2 regions of the Aminobacter sp. LjRoot7 genome follow, and region 1 is predicted to be linked to the other one. Evidence: riboswitches for the same ligand, from Rfam matches in the RefSeq annotation. Region 1 holds a riboswitch; the other holds the start of a gene.
The links. Region 1 has a riboswitch for S-adenosylmethionine ahead of metA (homoserine O-acetyltransferase MetA). Riboswitches for the same ligand answer to the same signal wherever they lie in the genome.
Positions count from the first base shown of each region.

Region 2: linked by a shared signal. The riboswitch ahead of ACSQ3E_RS28580 (O-succinylhomoserine sulfhydrylase) and the one ahead of metA (homoserine O-acetyltransferase MetA) in region 1 are both predicted to bind S-adenosylmethionine.

Region 1 is NZ_CAXUPX020000013.1:83,203-90,644, forward strand. Features, by position in the region: gene ACSQ3E_RS27185 (DUF2125 domain-containing protein) at 1-710, shown strand, start outside; gene ACSQ3E_RS27190 (prephenate/arogenate dehydrogenase family protein) at 784-1,719, opposite strand; gene hisC (histidinol-phosphate transaminase) at 1,723-2,835, opposite strand; SAM riboswitch at 2,989-3,066, shown strand; gene metA (homoserine O-acetyltransferase MetA) at 3,117-4,040, shown strand; gene ACSQ3E_RS27205 (LysR family transcriptional regulator) at 4,086-4,943, opposite strand; gene ACSQ3E_RS27210 (MFS transporter) at 5,083-6,621, shown strand; gene ACSQ3E_RS27215 (ABC transporter ATP-binding protein/permease) at 6,669-7,442, opposite strand, start outside.
Region 2 is NZ_CAXUPX020000016.1:26,156-33,597, forward strand. Features, by position in the region: gene ACSQ3E_RS28575 (DUF6454 family protein) at 1-689, shown strand, start outside; gene ACSQ3E_RS28580 (O-succinylhomoserine sulfhydrylase) at 747-1,940, opposite strand; SAM riboswitch at 1,984-2,061, opposite strand; gene ACSQ3E_RS28585 (2'-deoxycytidine 5'-triphosphate deaminase) at 2,203-3,291, shown strand; gene ACSQ3E_RS28590 (ABC transporter substrate-binding protein) at 3,400-4,176, shown strand; tRNA gene ACSQ3E_RS28595 (tRNA-Gly) at 4,317-4,390, opposite strand; gene ACSQ3E_RS28600 (FkbM family methyltransferase) at 4,623-5,447, shown strand; gene ACSQ3E_RS28605 (glycosyltransferase) at 5,482-7,305, opposite strand; gene ACSQ3E_RS28610 (UDP-glucuronic acid decarboxylase family protein) at 7,410-7,442, shown strand, end outside.

The DNA of each region.
Region 1 (7,442 bases):
CCGCCGCCCAGGTCTACCAGCCGATGCACTCGGTGCTGGAGATCGACGGGCCGCTCAGGATCACCGCGCCCGACCTGCCGCAACTGCAGTTCAACTGGGACCTGCTGCATGCCAGTGCCAGGATCGCAAAGCCCCTGCCTGAACGGATTTCAGTCGAAACGCTCAAGCTTTCCGGCCAGGCGGCCTTCATCGACGGCGTCGCCAAGCCGCTGTTCACCGCCGAGCAGACACAGACGCATCTGCGCCCGAACGGCGCCAACATCGATCTTGCCGGCACGTTCACCGGCCTTCAGATCGACCCGCAGGCGATCGGCGGCCGCACGCTGCCCAAGCTCGACGGCAGCGCCGACACCTCGCTGAACAACGGCGTCGCCCTTGTGGAGAGCAGGCAGCCGGCATTGCGCGGCCAGTCGGGCAGCATTCGCTCGCTGACGCTGACGACGGGCGGCACGACAGGCGTGGCACTCAGCGGCCCGTGGTCGGTCGCCGAGGACGGCCTGATCGACGCCGATCTCAAGGTGACGATCCAGAACCCACGCGAGCTCTCGCGCATCCTGTCTCAGGTCATGCCCGAACAGAGCAAGCAGTTCGAGACCGCCTTCACCGGCCTCGCCTTGCTCGGCGACGCGCCGACCCTGCCGCTCAAGATCGTCAAGGGCCAGGCGACGTTGGGGTTCATCCCGCTCGGGATGGTGCCGGCGGTGGACTAGGGGAGTATGGGAATAGGGAAGTAAGGCAGTAGCATATTGCCCGACTGCCCTAATGCCCTACACCCTTACTGCCCTAGCTCTTCACTGGATGTTCGATCGCCTCGCGGCCGAAGTTCGGCACGTCGACTTCCTGGCCGGCGTCGATGATCGAGCGGCGGATGGCGCGGGTGCGGGTGAACATCTCAAACAGCTTGTCGCCGTCGCCCCAGCGGATCGCCCGCTGCAGCGACGCCAGGTCCTCGGAAAAGCGCGCCAGCATTTCCAGGATCGCGTCCTTGTTGTGCAGGCAGACGTCGCGCCACATCGTCGGATCGGAGGCCGCCAGACGGGTGAAGTCACGGAAACCCGAGGCCGAATACTTGATGACTTCCGACTTGGTCACCGACTCCAGATCGTCGGCGGTGCCGACGATGTTGTAGGCGATGATGTGCGGCAGGTGCGAAACGATGGCGAGCGTCATGTCGTGATGCTCGGGGTCCATCGTGTCGATGTTGGAGCCGCAGCGGCGCCAGAACTCCGACAGCTTCTCCAGTGCCACCGCATCGGTATCGGGCAGCGGCGTGAAGATGCACCAGCGGTTCTCGAACAGCTCGGCAAAACCGGCGTCGGGACCCGATTTCTCGGTACCGGCCAGCGGGTGGCCGGGGATGAAGTGCACGCCCGCCGGCACATGCGGGGCCATCTGCGCGATGACGGAGGCCTTGGTGGAGCCGACGTCGGTCAGGATGGCGCCCGGCTTCAGCGCCGACGCGATATCGATCGCCACGGCACCTGAGGAGCCGACCGGCACCGAGACGATGATCAGGTCGGCATCCGCAACCGCCACCTTTGCGTCGGTCGCGTAGCTGTCGCCGAGGCCGAGTTCCTCGGCGCGGGCGAGCGTGGGTGCGCTGCGGGTGGAGATGGCGATGTGACGGGCAAGCCCTTCACGGCGGACGACGCGGGCCAGCGATGAGCCGATCAGGCCGATGCCGACGAGGGCGATCTTTTCAAAGAGAGGATCTGACATGGTTCAACTTTTCAGGAATTCGGTGAGTGCGGCGACGACGCCGCGATTGGCTTCTTCGGTGCCGATGGTCATGCGCAGCGCATTGGGGAAACCGTAGCCGGTGACCCTGCGCAGGATATAGCCGCGCGCCGTCAGATACTCGTCGGCGGCAGCGGCCGAGTGCTTGCCGTCATCGGGGAAGTGCACCAGCAGGAAATTGCCGACCGAAGGCGTGACACGCAGGCCGAGCTTTTCGAACTCGGCGACCAGCCATTCCGCCCACTTGGCGTTGTGCGCCACCGTGCGCTCGACATGGCCACGGTCTTCCATCGCCGCCACGCCGGCTTCGATCGCCGCCGCGTTGACGTTGAAGGGACCGCGCATGCGCTCGAGCACATCGATGATGTGCGAGGGCGCATAGATCCAGCCGATGCGCATGCCGCCGAGGCCGTGGATCTTCGAGAACGTACGCGTCATGACGACGTTCTCGTTGGCCGCGACCAGCTCGACGCCCGACTCGTAGTCGTTGCGGCGAACATATTCGGCATAGGCCGCATCGAGGACGAGCAGCACGTTCTTCGGCAGTGCTGCGTGCAGGCGGCGCACTTCCTCGAACGGCAGGTAGGTGCCGGTCGGGTTGTTGGGGTTGGCGAGGAAGACGATCTTCGTCTTCGGCGTCACCGCGGCGATGATGTTGTCGACGCTGGCCTTCTCGGCATCTTCCTTGGCAACGACCGGCGTGGCACCGGCGGCCTGGGTGTAGATCTTGTAGACCATGAAACCGTGCTCGGTGTAGACGGCCTCGTCGCCCGGCGAGAGATAGCTCTGGGACAACAGGCCCAGCACCTCGTCGGAACCGTTGGTGCACAGGATGTTGGCCGGGTTGAGCCCATGGGTCGCCGCGATCGCCTGCCTCAGGCGTGACGCCGACCCGTCGGGATAATACTCCATCTTATGCGAAAGCCTCTGCACGGCCTCGATCGCATGGGGCGAGGCGCCGAGCGGATTTTCGTTCGACGAGAGCTTATGGACCTTGGCGACGCCTGCCGGAGCGGAGCTCTTGCCACCGACATAGGCTGTGATGTCCATGATGCCGGCGCGGGGTTCGGGGCGAATCTGCTCGGGTGCCTTGGTCATTTCGAAATATCCTGGATTGGCGCCTCCGGCCGGAGGCCGCAGCGGAAATACCGCCCGGTGCACGCAATGTCGAGGAAAACCGGCGGAACTGCCCGGTCTGGCCGGACGAATGGGTCGCGGTTGACGCAATCGGCGACCGGGCGTAATAGCAGGGCATAGACCCGTGGTGATTTGGCCGGTCGGCTTGCAGCCACGTTAAACAAGTCGCTAAAGGGCCGTTTGCGATCCGTAAACCGGCTATGCGACTGCAAGCCGGTTTTTTTGTTTCTGGAGTTCGCACAGTGCCGATCAAGATCCCGGATCAACTCCCCGCCCGCGAAGTGCTGGAAAAAGAGGGCGTTTCCATCATGGATGAGCAGACCGCTCTCCGTCAGGACATTCGTCCACTGCAGATCGGCCTACTCAACCTCATGCCCAACAAGGTCAGGACGGAAACGCAGATCGCGCGCCTGATCGGCGCCAGTCCGCTACAGGTCGAGCTGACCCTGGTGCGCATCGGCACCCACAAGGCCAAGAACACCTCAGAGGATCACCTCATCGCCTTTTACCAGACATGGGAAGAGGTGAAGGACCGCAAGTTCGACGGCTTCATCATCACCGGTGCCCCGGTGGAGCTGCTGCCCTTCGAGGACGTGACCTATTGGGATGAACTCAAGCAGATCATGGACTGGACCACGACCAACGTGCATTCGCCGTTCTTCATCTGCTGGGGTGCGATGGCCGCCGCCTGGCATTTCCACCGGGTTCCCAAGCACACGCTGGAAGACAAGGCGTTCGGCGTCTACCGCCACAACAACAACGCGCCTGCCTCGCCTTATCTCGCCGGCTTCTCCGACGATTTTGCCATTCCGGTGTCGCGCTGGACGGAGGTCCGCGCCTCGGACATTCCCGAGGATTCCGGCCTGGAGCTATTGATGGAATCGGAAGAGACCGGCCCGAGCCTGCTCTCCGAGGAAGCCGGCAACCGGCTCTACATGTTCAACCACATCGAATACGACTCGACCTCGCTCAAGGAAGAGTACGACCGCGACGTGGCGGCCGGCGTGACCATCGAAGTGCCGCACGAATATTACCCCGACGACGACCCGCAGCGTAAGCCGCTGAACCGCTGGCGCTCGCACGCCCATCTGCTGTTCGGCAACTGGATCAACCGGGTCTACCAGACCACGGAGTATGATCTGGAGAGCATCGGCAAGGGTCGCTAGCACCAATCAAGGCCGCGTCCGCAACCCGGGCTCGGCCTTCCGCCCCTACCCCGCCTTGGCCCGGTGCTCGTGGAAGGCGCAGGCGAGGATGCGCAGGGCTTCGCGCGAGCGGCGGTCGGTGAGCGTCGAGTGCAGCACGATCTCGGTTGCCGGCACATCGGGCAGGCCGAACTTGCGGCTGACCTCGACGGTTCCGGGAGGCGCCAGCCTACTCGGGAAGACTGCGGTGGCGAGCCCGGCCGAGACGGCCGCGGTGACCAGCGACGAGCCGCCGCCGACAAACACCTCGACCCAGGGAATGCTGGCATCGTCGAGCGTGCGTGTGGCGAGATCGCGCACGCCGCACAGCCGCGACAGCGTCGCCAGCCGGATCGGCTCGCCGGGGCGATGATCGAACTCGGGCGTCGCGAACCAGCCGAAATGTTCCGGTCCCAGCACCTCTCCGTCCCGCCGGTCGTCCTCGCGCCGGACGATCGCGGCATCTAGCTTGCCACGGTCGAAGGCATCGAGCAGCAGCGTCGAATTGTCGACCTGGACCTCGATGGTCAAGGCCGGGTCGTGCTGGCTGAGACGGGCAAGCAGCGTCGTCACCTCCGGTCCAGCGACATGGCCGGCAATGCCGAGCGTGAAGCGCCGCGCCGAACACGACAGGCCAGCGACCGCATGGTCATGGGCGGTGAGGAAGGCACGTGCCGATTCGATGAACAGCGCGCCGTCCGCCGACAGCCTGACGCGGCGCGGGGTGCGTTCGATCAGCTTGCGGCCGACACGCTCCTCCAGCCGCTTGAGTTTGACGCTGACCGCAGCCTGGGTCGAGCCCATGGCATCGGCGGCACGCGTGAAACTCTGCAGATCCGCGACCATGACGAAGTTGCGGACGGCCTCGGCGTCGAGCCACAGCATCTCATCTATCCTAGTTTGTTATCACTGATATAGGTTTACATAGCATTTATGCATGTTCAAGCTTCGCATATCTCAGATGTTTCCAAATAACCAGCGGCACCGGACCTCCTCCCCCGACGCCGCCAGACGGAGACACGGGATGAAGCTGACGATGAGAGACACTCTGGCGCTGGGGGCGATCTGCCTGTCGGCGCTGATGTTCGGCCTTGAGATATCGAGCGTGCCGGTGATCCTGCCAACGCTCGAACATGTGCTGCATGCCGACTTCAAGGACATGCAGTGGATCATGAACGCCTACACCATCGCCTGCACGACGGTGCTGATGGCGACGGGAACGCTGGCCGACCGCTACGGCCGCCGGCTGGTGTTTACCGTGACGGTCGCCGCCTTTGGCGTGACGTCGCTGATGTGCGGTCTCGCCCCCAACACGACGGTGCTGATCATCAGTCGCTTCCTGCAGGGCATGGCCGGCGGCGCCATGTTCATCTGCTCGATCGCCATTCTCTCGCACCAGTTCCAGGACGCAAAAGCGCGCAGCAGCGCCTTCGCCATCTGGGGCGTCATATCGGGCATCGGCCTGGGCTTCGGCCCGATCATCGGCGGCGTGATTGTTGCCCTGTCAACGTGGCAGTGGGTGTTCCTCGTGCACGCGCCGTTGGCATTGCTGTGCCTGGCGCTGACCTTCGGCAGCGTGAAAGAATCGCGCGACCCGCAGGCCACCAAGCTGGACCTGCCCGGCATCGTCATCCTGAGCGCCGCCGTCTTCGGACTGACCTACTACATCACGCAAGGCGCTGATCTCGGCTTCCTCAGCCCAACGGCGATCGCGATTGCCGCAGCGACGCTCGTCGGCGTGATCGCCTTCGTCGCGGTCGAGCGGCGGCATTCGCATCCGATGTTCGACTTCTCGGTGTTCAGGATTCGCGACTTCTCCGGCGCCATCGTCGGCTGCGTCGGCATGAACTTCAGCTACTGGCCGTTCATGGTCTACCTGCCGATCTATTTCACCGTCGGCCTCGGCTATGACAGCACTGAAACCGGGCTCGCGGTACTCGCCTACACCGTGCCGTTCCTGGTGATGTCACCGGTGGCGCAGTACCTGCTCTTGCGCACCAGCCCGCGCGTCGTCATCCCGCTCGGCCTGTTCACCATCGGCCTCGGCTTCATCGCCATGTGGCTGGGCAGCCCTGCCGAAGGGGCGAGCGGCCTGACCGTACTGCCCGGCGCGCTGCTCGCCGGCATCGGCCTTGGCCTGACGACGACGCCCGCCACCAACATGACCACCGGCTCGGTGCCGGCCAGCCGCGCCGGCATGGCCTCAGGCATCGACGCCAGCGCCAGGCTGATCGCACTCGCCGTCAACATCGCCGTCATGGGCTTCGTGCTCGTCGAGGGCATCCTTGCCGGCCTGAGGGACGCCCTGCCCGCGGGTGCCGATGCCGGCCAGCTGCGGTCGCTGGCCGAACGCATCGCCGCCGGCGGGGCGGTCGAGGAAACACCGGGCGCGCTCGCGGTACCGGCCGACGCGGTCCATGCCGCGTTGGTCAACGGCTTCCATTGGGTGATGCTTTATGGCGGTCTCGGCGTGTGGGTGCTGGCGGCGCTCAGCTTCGCGCTGTTTGGTGCCGGCAAGTCGTCCGGCGTGTCCAAGCCTTGTCCGGAGACGCAAGCCATCTGAGCACGCTCGCTGCAGGCCCACTCCGGCGGGCCTGCAGCGAGGTCGGCTCAGGCGGGAGCCGCAGCCTTGGCCACATCCTTGATGCGGACCGGCTTGAGCACCGGTCCGCGCTTGTCCTTGGCAAGATGGACGGTCCTGCCGAACAGGCCGCCATTGTGACGATGCGGGCCGAAATAGACGACACCGGTGTTGGCAAGCTCGCCCTCGAACATGTCCTTGACCCGCTGATGCGCGGCCGCGTCGAGCGTCTCGAAAGCCTCGTCGACAATCACCCAGTCGGGCTTATGCAGGCGCAGCCGGGCGAAGGCGACGAGCCGCAGCTCGTCGCTGGTGAGCTCCTCATTCCAGTGCGCGACACGATCGAGCGAAGTCGCCAGGCGCTCCAGCCCGACGGCGGCGAGCGCTTCGGCAAAATCCTTGTCGTCGAGCACGGTGCCGCTGGAGGGATAGGCCAGCACCTCGCGCAGCGTGCCAGGCGGCAGGTAGGAGACGCGCGGCAGGAAGGCGATCTGCCTGCCGGCAGGCAGTTCGATCCGGCCTTTGCCCCATGGCCACAGCCCGGCCAACGCACGGAACAGCAGCGTCTTGCCGGCGCCCGCCTCGCCGGTGACCTGCAGGCGCTCGCCCGGCTTGACCCTGAGATGCGGCTCCGAAAGCCTGATACAGCCGCTCGGCGAAACCAGTTGGAGATCGTCGAACGCCAGGCTGCCGTCGCGGCTTTCGGCCAGGTCGATGCGCTCCTCCTTGTCGTGCAGCACGTCGGCGGCGACCAGCACGCGGCGGATCACGCCGACACGCATCAGCGTGGCGCGCCAGTCGGC
Region 2 (7,442 bases), on a different contig from region 1:
GGCTCGACCGCGACGAGGGCAAGGGCGCCGGCCACCTGTTCAAGCTCGATGCGAACGGCAAGCTCGTCGGCCAGGTGAAGCTCGGCGAAGGCGCGATCTATCATCCCGGCGGCATCGACTATGACGGCCGCTGGCTGTGGGTGCCGGTTGCCGAATACCGGCCGAACAGCAAGTCGATCATCTACCGTGTCGATCCGGAAACCCTGGAGGCGACCGAGGTGTTCCGTTTCCCCGATCATGTCGGCGGTATCGTCTCCGATCCCGAAAACGGCACACTGCATGCCGTCAGCTGGGGCTCGCGCCGCTTCTACGCATGGAAGGTCACCGAGGATCTGACGGTGCCGGATGCGGCGCTCGCGCCGGAAAAGACGCGCACGCTCAATCCTGCGCACTACATCGATTATCAGGATTGCGCGTTGGCGAAGCCCGGCCAGGCCGTCTGCACCGGCCTTACCGAATATCGTCCGGGTCCCGACGGGCAGGTCTTCCGCCTCGGCGGCATCGAAACGGTCGACCTCAAAACCGGACGCCCGCTGTTCCAGGTGCCGGTCCAGATCTGGACGGAAAAGGGCAAGTCGATCGCTGGCAATCCCGTGCTCATCGAAAAGACCGAGACGGGCCTGCGCCTGACCGCAGCGCCGGAAGACAACGAGACAAAGCTCTACGTCTACGAAACCAAGCTGCCGTAAGACAGTTCGAGGGAGACGGACGGCGCTCCTGGTTGCGGAGCGCCGTTACCTTGGTGGTTAGCGAGCCGCCTTCAGCGCATCGCCGATGTCGTTGAGCAGGTCGTCGGCGTCTTCGAGGCCGACCGACAGGCGCAGCGTGCCGTCATCGATGCCGAGCTCGGCTCGGGCCTCGTCGGTGAGGTTCTTGTGCGTGGTCGTCGCCGGATGGGTGATCAGGCTCTTGGCGTCGCCGAGATTGTTCGAAATCAGCACGATCCTGAGCGCGTTCTCGAAGGCGAAGGCTGCCTTCTTGCCGCCCTTGACGTCGAAGCAGATCAGCGTCGAGCCGCCCGACATCTGCTTCTTGACGATGTTGGCCTGCGGGTGGTCGGCCCGGCCCGGATAGATCAGGCGTGACACTTCCGGCTGGTCGGCGAGGAAGTCGGCGATCTTGCCGGCGGTCTCGGTCTGCTGGCGCACGCGCAGCGGCAGGGTCTCCAGGCCCTTGAGCAGCGTCCATGCGTTGAACGGTGACAGGCTCGGACCGGTGTGGCGGAAGTAGTCGTGCAGGTTCTCGTCGATCCACTTCTTGTCCGACAGGATCACGCCGCCGAGGCAGCGGCCCTGGCCGTCAATGTGCTTGGTGGCCGAATAGACGACCACATGGGCGCCGAGCTCGAGCGGCTTCTGCTGCATCGGGGTGGCGAAGACGTTGTCGACGACGAGGCGCGCGCCGATCGAATTGGCAAGCGCCGCGACCGCCGCGATGTCGACGACTTCGAGCGTCGGATTGGTCGGGCTTTCCAGGAAGAACAGCTTGGTGTTGGGCTGGACCGCCTTTTCCCAATTCTCGATCAGCGTGCCGTCGACCAGCGTCGCCTCGATGCCGTATTTCGGCGCCAGCGTCTCGACGACCCAGCGGCACGAGCCGAACAGGGCGCGGGCTGCAACGATGTGGTCGCCGGCCTTGAGGCCGCACAGGATGGCGGCGGTGACGGCGGCCATGCCGGAAGCCGTGGCGCGCGCGTCCTCGGCACCTTCGAGCGCGCACATGCGCTTCTCGAACATGTCGACGGTCGGATTGGCATAGCGCGAATAGATGAAGCCGGGGGTCTCGCCCTTGAAGCGGGCTTCGGCGCTTTCGGCGCTTTCATAGACATAGCCCTGGGTCAGGAAGATCGATTCCGAGGTCTCGCCGAAGCCGGAGCGAAGGCTGCCGCCATGGACGAGGGTGGTCTGGGGTTTCCAGTTACGCTGTTTTTCGGAGCTCATAGCCAAATCCAAATACAAAAAAACCGGCCGCGAAAAGTCGCAACCGGTCCACAACGCGGCCCTTTAGCGACTTGTTTAACGTGGCTGCAAGCCGACCGGCCAAATCACCACGGGATAAATGTCCTTTAGACCCGCAGCCTGCTTGCGTCAATTGCGTGGACGACTAAACGTTTTGGGCCACGCACATGACCCCGGAAACGGCCGGGATCCAGCGGCCACGGCTCTGCATTCGGGCTGGTGGCGCTGTAGAGGAGTGAGGCAATTGCGTCAGTCGGGCATTCTTCCGGACCAGGACATCGCGGCGCTGTTTGCGTCGGGCGCGCTCAAGGCGCCGCCGCTGGATGCCGACCAGATCCAGCCGGCGAGCCTCGACCTCAGGCTTGGAGCAACCGCGTTTCGGACCCGCGCCAGCTTCCTGCCGGGCCCCAATTCGCTGGTGTCGGAAAAACTCGACCGGCTCAAACTGCACGAGATCGACCTGACCAACGGTGCGGTGCTGGAAACGGGCTGCGTCTACATCGTGCCGCTGCTGGAGAGCCTGGAGTTGCCGGCCGAGATATCGGCATCGGCCAACCCGAAGAGTTCGACCGGCCGCCTCGACATCTTCACCCGCGTCATGACCGACCGCGGCCAGGAGTTCGACAAGATCCCCGCCGGCTACACCGGCCCGCTCTATCTCGAGGTCAGTCCGCGCACCTTCCCGATCGTCGCCCGCAAGGGCTCGCGCCTGTCGCAGATCCGCTTCCGCAAAGGAAATGCGCTGCTGTCGGAGACCGAACTCAACGCATTGCACCTGTCTGACCGGCTGGTCGCCATCGATCCGCCGAACATCTCGGGCGGCGGCATCGCGCTGTCCATCGATCTGGCTGGTGAAGTGGGCAGCATCGTCGGCTACCGCGGCAAGCACCATACTGGCCTCGTCGACGTCGACAAGCGCGCCGCCCAGAAGGTCGTCGATTTCTGGGAGCCGATCTACAATCACGGCGCCGAGGAACTGGTGCTCGACCCGGACGAGTTCTACATCCTGGTATCGCGCGAAGCGGTGCATGTACCACCGCTCTACGCCGCCGAAATGACGCCGTTCGATCCGCTGGTCGGCGAGTTCCGCGTCCATTATGCCGGCTTCTTCGATCCGGGTTTCGGCCATTCCAGCGCCGGCGGAACCGGCAGCCGGGCGGTGCTCGAAGTGCGCAGCCACGAAGTGCCCTTCATCCTGGAGCACGGCCAGGTCGTCGGCCGCCTCGTCTACGAGCATATGCTGGCGCGGCCGAAGGCGCTTTATGGCACCGACCTCGGCTCCAACTACCAGGCCCAGGGGCTGAAGCTCTCCAAGCATTTCCGCATGGACTGACCTTACGTCAGGGTGCGCAAACCTTAGTCTGCTTGTCCATTTCAAGCCGCTGTGCTTGGCTGAGGCAGGGACGCCCAACATAAGGGCGCCTGGCAAATGGAGAGGATTATGCAGATTTCGTGGAAGTTCGCTTGCGCTGCTTCGCTGGCAGCGCTGTTGTCCGCGGCGGGTGGCGCCTCGGCGCAGGAAAAGCTCAAGATCGCCACCGAGGGCGCCTATCCGCCCTTCAACAATCTGAGCGCCGACGGCAAGCTGGTCGGCTTCGACGTCGACATCGCCAATGCGCTGTGCGCGCAGATGAAGGTCGAATGCGAGATCGTCGCCCAGGATTGGGACGGCATCATTCCGGCACTTCAGGGCAAGAAATTCGACGCCATCGTCGCTTCGATGACCATCACCGAGGAACGCAAGAAGCAGGTCGCCTTCACCAACAAGTACTACACCACGCCGCTGGCGCTGATCGCGCTCAAGACTTCCGACCTCGCTTCGCCGGAGCCCAACGCGCTCAAGGGCAAGTCGGTTGGCGCACAAGCATCGACGACGCAGAGCATCTATGCCGAGGATCACTATGCCAAGGCGGGCGCTGACGTGAAGCTCTATCCGACGCAGGACGAAGCGGTGGCCGACCTGACCAATGGCCGTCTCGACGCGGTCGTCGCCGACAAGTTCGTGCTCGTCGACTGGATGAAGACCACCGGCCAGGATTGCTGCAAGATGATCGGCGATCTCAACGGCACCGAATCCGAAACCGGCATCGCCGTGCGCCTGGATGACACTGCCCTGCGCGACAAGCTCAACGCCGCCATCGACGCCATCTACAAGGACGGCACCTACGCCAAGATCAACGCCAAGTATTTCGACTTCGATATTTACGGCGCGGATTGAGGGCTAAGCCTGACAGAAGGCCGGGCGCTTGCGTCCGGCCTTTTTGCTGTCTGGAGGGGAATTTCAGTTGGAGAACGGCGTGTCGGCACCCCCGGCGAAAGCGTGGGTCGAACGACATGCTGAATGCTTCGGGAAAAAGCTGGAGCGGGTAGCGGGAATCGAACCCGCGCGTTCAGCTTGGGAAGCTGACAGGCTACCATTACATCATACCCGCGCGGGCACTTGGTTAGCATCCGCCTTGCAGGCAGGCAATCGGGAAACGAGGTGTCTTGTTCTGCTATCGGCTGTTGCCCTGCAATGGTGCGAGCCGATTGCGGGCCGGGTTCCCCAGAGGCGGGAATTACGCGATATTTTTTGCTCGTTCTAAATTTGTATTAGATATTTGAACGAGAAGACGACAATGAAAGCTCTCCTGGAAACACATTTCCGTTGGAGCGATAATAATTATGGGCGGATTTGACGTGGGGTGGTCTCTGAAAGCGTTGGTGCTACGGTCATTGCGGTACCGACTGGAGAAAGTACGGAGTGGTCAGCTTTCCGAAGTTGACGAATTTCTTAAGCTAGTCCGTCCAGTCTCGACGGATCGTCCGCTCATTCGCATTGGCGGTAACGGCGACGGAGGCTATCTGATCCCCGATGATCTCGATGGCGTGAAGTATTGCTTTTCACCTGGCGTATCAACGACTGCCTCCTTCGAGGAGAACTTGATCGCTAGGGGTGTCAAATGCTTCTTGGCTGACTATTCGGTCGTCGATGCGCCGATCGAGAACGAAGCAATTGTATTCACTAAAAAATTCATTGGCCCGAAATGCGACGATATGTTCATGACGTTGAAGGACTGGGTCGATTCCAGCGTTGATCCCGCCGAGAACGATCTGATCTTGCAGATGGATATCGAAGGTGCGGAATATGAGAGCTTTATTGTATCTGACGAATCACTGCTTGCTAGATTCAGAATAATTGTTGTCGAATTTCATCGGCTGGATGCGTTATTTAACAAGATGGGCTTCAAGGTAATCAATGGCGTTTTCCAAAAAATATTGAGGAATTTCGATGTTGTTCATATCCACCCGAACAACGGATCGAAAGTATTAAGGTGTGGCCGGATTGATGTCCCCCCGACAATGGAGTTTACCTTTCTGCGAAAGGATCGGATTGGCGAGAGACGACCGACCACAACATTTCCTAACCAACTCGACCGGACGAACGTACCCGACATGCCCGACTTTCCTCTGCCCGGATGCTGGTACGAAAATGGACGCGGCAGTTAGCTGTCGGATTGCCACGGACCTCTCCGACGCGAGCTTATTTTCGTTTCCGGAGTAACGACAGTGCCTTCCGCATCTCGGACAGCGCTATCTCGCCATAGGCCCGTTGCTTAAGCCTTCCGCCGTGCCCGGCCCGCAGGATTTTCCGTGCCTGGCTGCCGGAGAAGCGGGCCAGGATTTCACGGCAAAAGACGCGCGAGCGAAACTCGGCCGCGAGTTTCGGCGCGTTTGCCAGGAATATGTCGAACACCTTTGGGTCGCTGTAGAACCTGCGCAGCCGCTTGGGCGTTTCGCGGGTTATGAGGTCCAGCACCGACCAGAAGCCGCCGTCGAGCATCCAGACATATCTGCCTGCATTGGCCAGCAGAAAGTCGATGTCGGTCAGCGTCGCCTTCTGGGAGAGCCGGTAGTATTCCGGTGAACCTGACCGAAGCCACGGCGAGCTTTCATGGTTGGAGAAGGCGTTTTCGCCATGCAGCCTGTAACCTGACAGGACCATGTCGATGAGCGCGCTGCCACCAAATCCGTGGCACATGAAGTTGAAATAGCCGTCCGCCGACCGCATATACCTGGCTTCGCCGCCGCGCTGGACCAGCCGCAGGTGAGATGCACGGTACATGTTTGCCGTGCCGGGGCTCCATTGCCAGCCGCTTGCCGACTTCGGAACGAGGAGGGTCCGCGAGGACAACTGCTGGAAATCCTGCTGTGAGACTGTCGGCAGCCGCAAGACGGACGCCTCGGCATGCAAGTTTCGCGTCTGGCTCTGGCTGTCGATGGCGCCGCCACCGGCGGCGGCCAGGATGTTGCCAACGGCGTCCGTTTCCGCGACGCTGGAGGATGTGAAGGCAACGCTTTGCCGCAGTGCCAAGTGAGCCTGGACGTGCATCGACGCGTAGGTCGACAGCAGCACATCGTCGGAATCGACAAAGGTGACGAAGCCCCCCTTGATCTTGTTCAGAGACCAGAATGCAGCGCCAAGCTGGCCGAGATTTTCCGGCAGCGTTGCGATGCGGAACCGGCTGTCGTCGCCGACGTGCCTGGCGATCACCTCGGCGCTGTCGTCGGTCGAGCCGTTGTCGATGACCAGGCATTCGAAATTCGGGTAGTCCTGGGCCTTGATGGAGTCGATCGTGGCGCCGACGTAGCGGCCATAGTTCCAGGCGATAACGACGAAGCTGACCAGCGGTGGCTTGATCGACCCGCCGGAGACCTCCTCGATGCTCCGCCCGCCGATGGTGAAATCGGACGCTGTGCGGTGGGGATGGCTCCACGTCTTGCGGATGATGACCTGATAGTCGTTGTGCAGGACCTCGTACTCTCCTGATCTGGCCTGGAGAAAAGCATCGATGCCGGGCTGTGGGCGTTCGGCGGCTGGCTTGGCCGGCTGCCATAGATAGTCGTCGAGGATCATGATGCCGCCTGGGGCGAGCAGGTCCCAGCTTTGCTGGGCGTCGGTGAAGGCGGAGGCGGCGTGGTGGTCGCCGTCGACATAGACGATGTCGAAGCGGCGGGCCGCGCGCTGCAGATCCGACAGCGCCTCGATCGAGAAGGCCTTCAGCTTTTCGAGTCGGTCGGCAAAGGGCCGCGTGTTGGCATCGAAGCGCGCCTCGACCTCGCTCATGTCGGTGTGATGGCGCGAGCCGGGTGTCCTGTGTTCGACGCTGCCCTCGAAGGTGTCTATGCAGGTCAGCTGGCAGCTTGGCAGGAACTGCAGGAAAAACAGCGCCGAGCGTCCTTCGAAGGAGCCGATTTCCAGAACCCGCAGCGGCTCGTGAGTGCGCTCGTGCAGCAGCTGTTCCCAGACCGGAATATGGTGGGATGTCCAGTCCTTGCTGAAAGCCTTGCCGTCGAAATAGTTCATTCAAACGCGCCTATTGGCCTGGAAATGCTGAGCTTGTAGAAACATCGGGGACATTGCATGAGCCTGCCTGCCAGGCAACGTCTATAGCGAAAGCAGAGGCCGACGTGCATCCAGAAAAGCGTGTACTGGTAACAGGT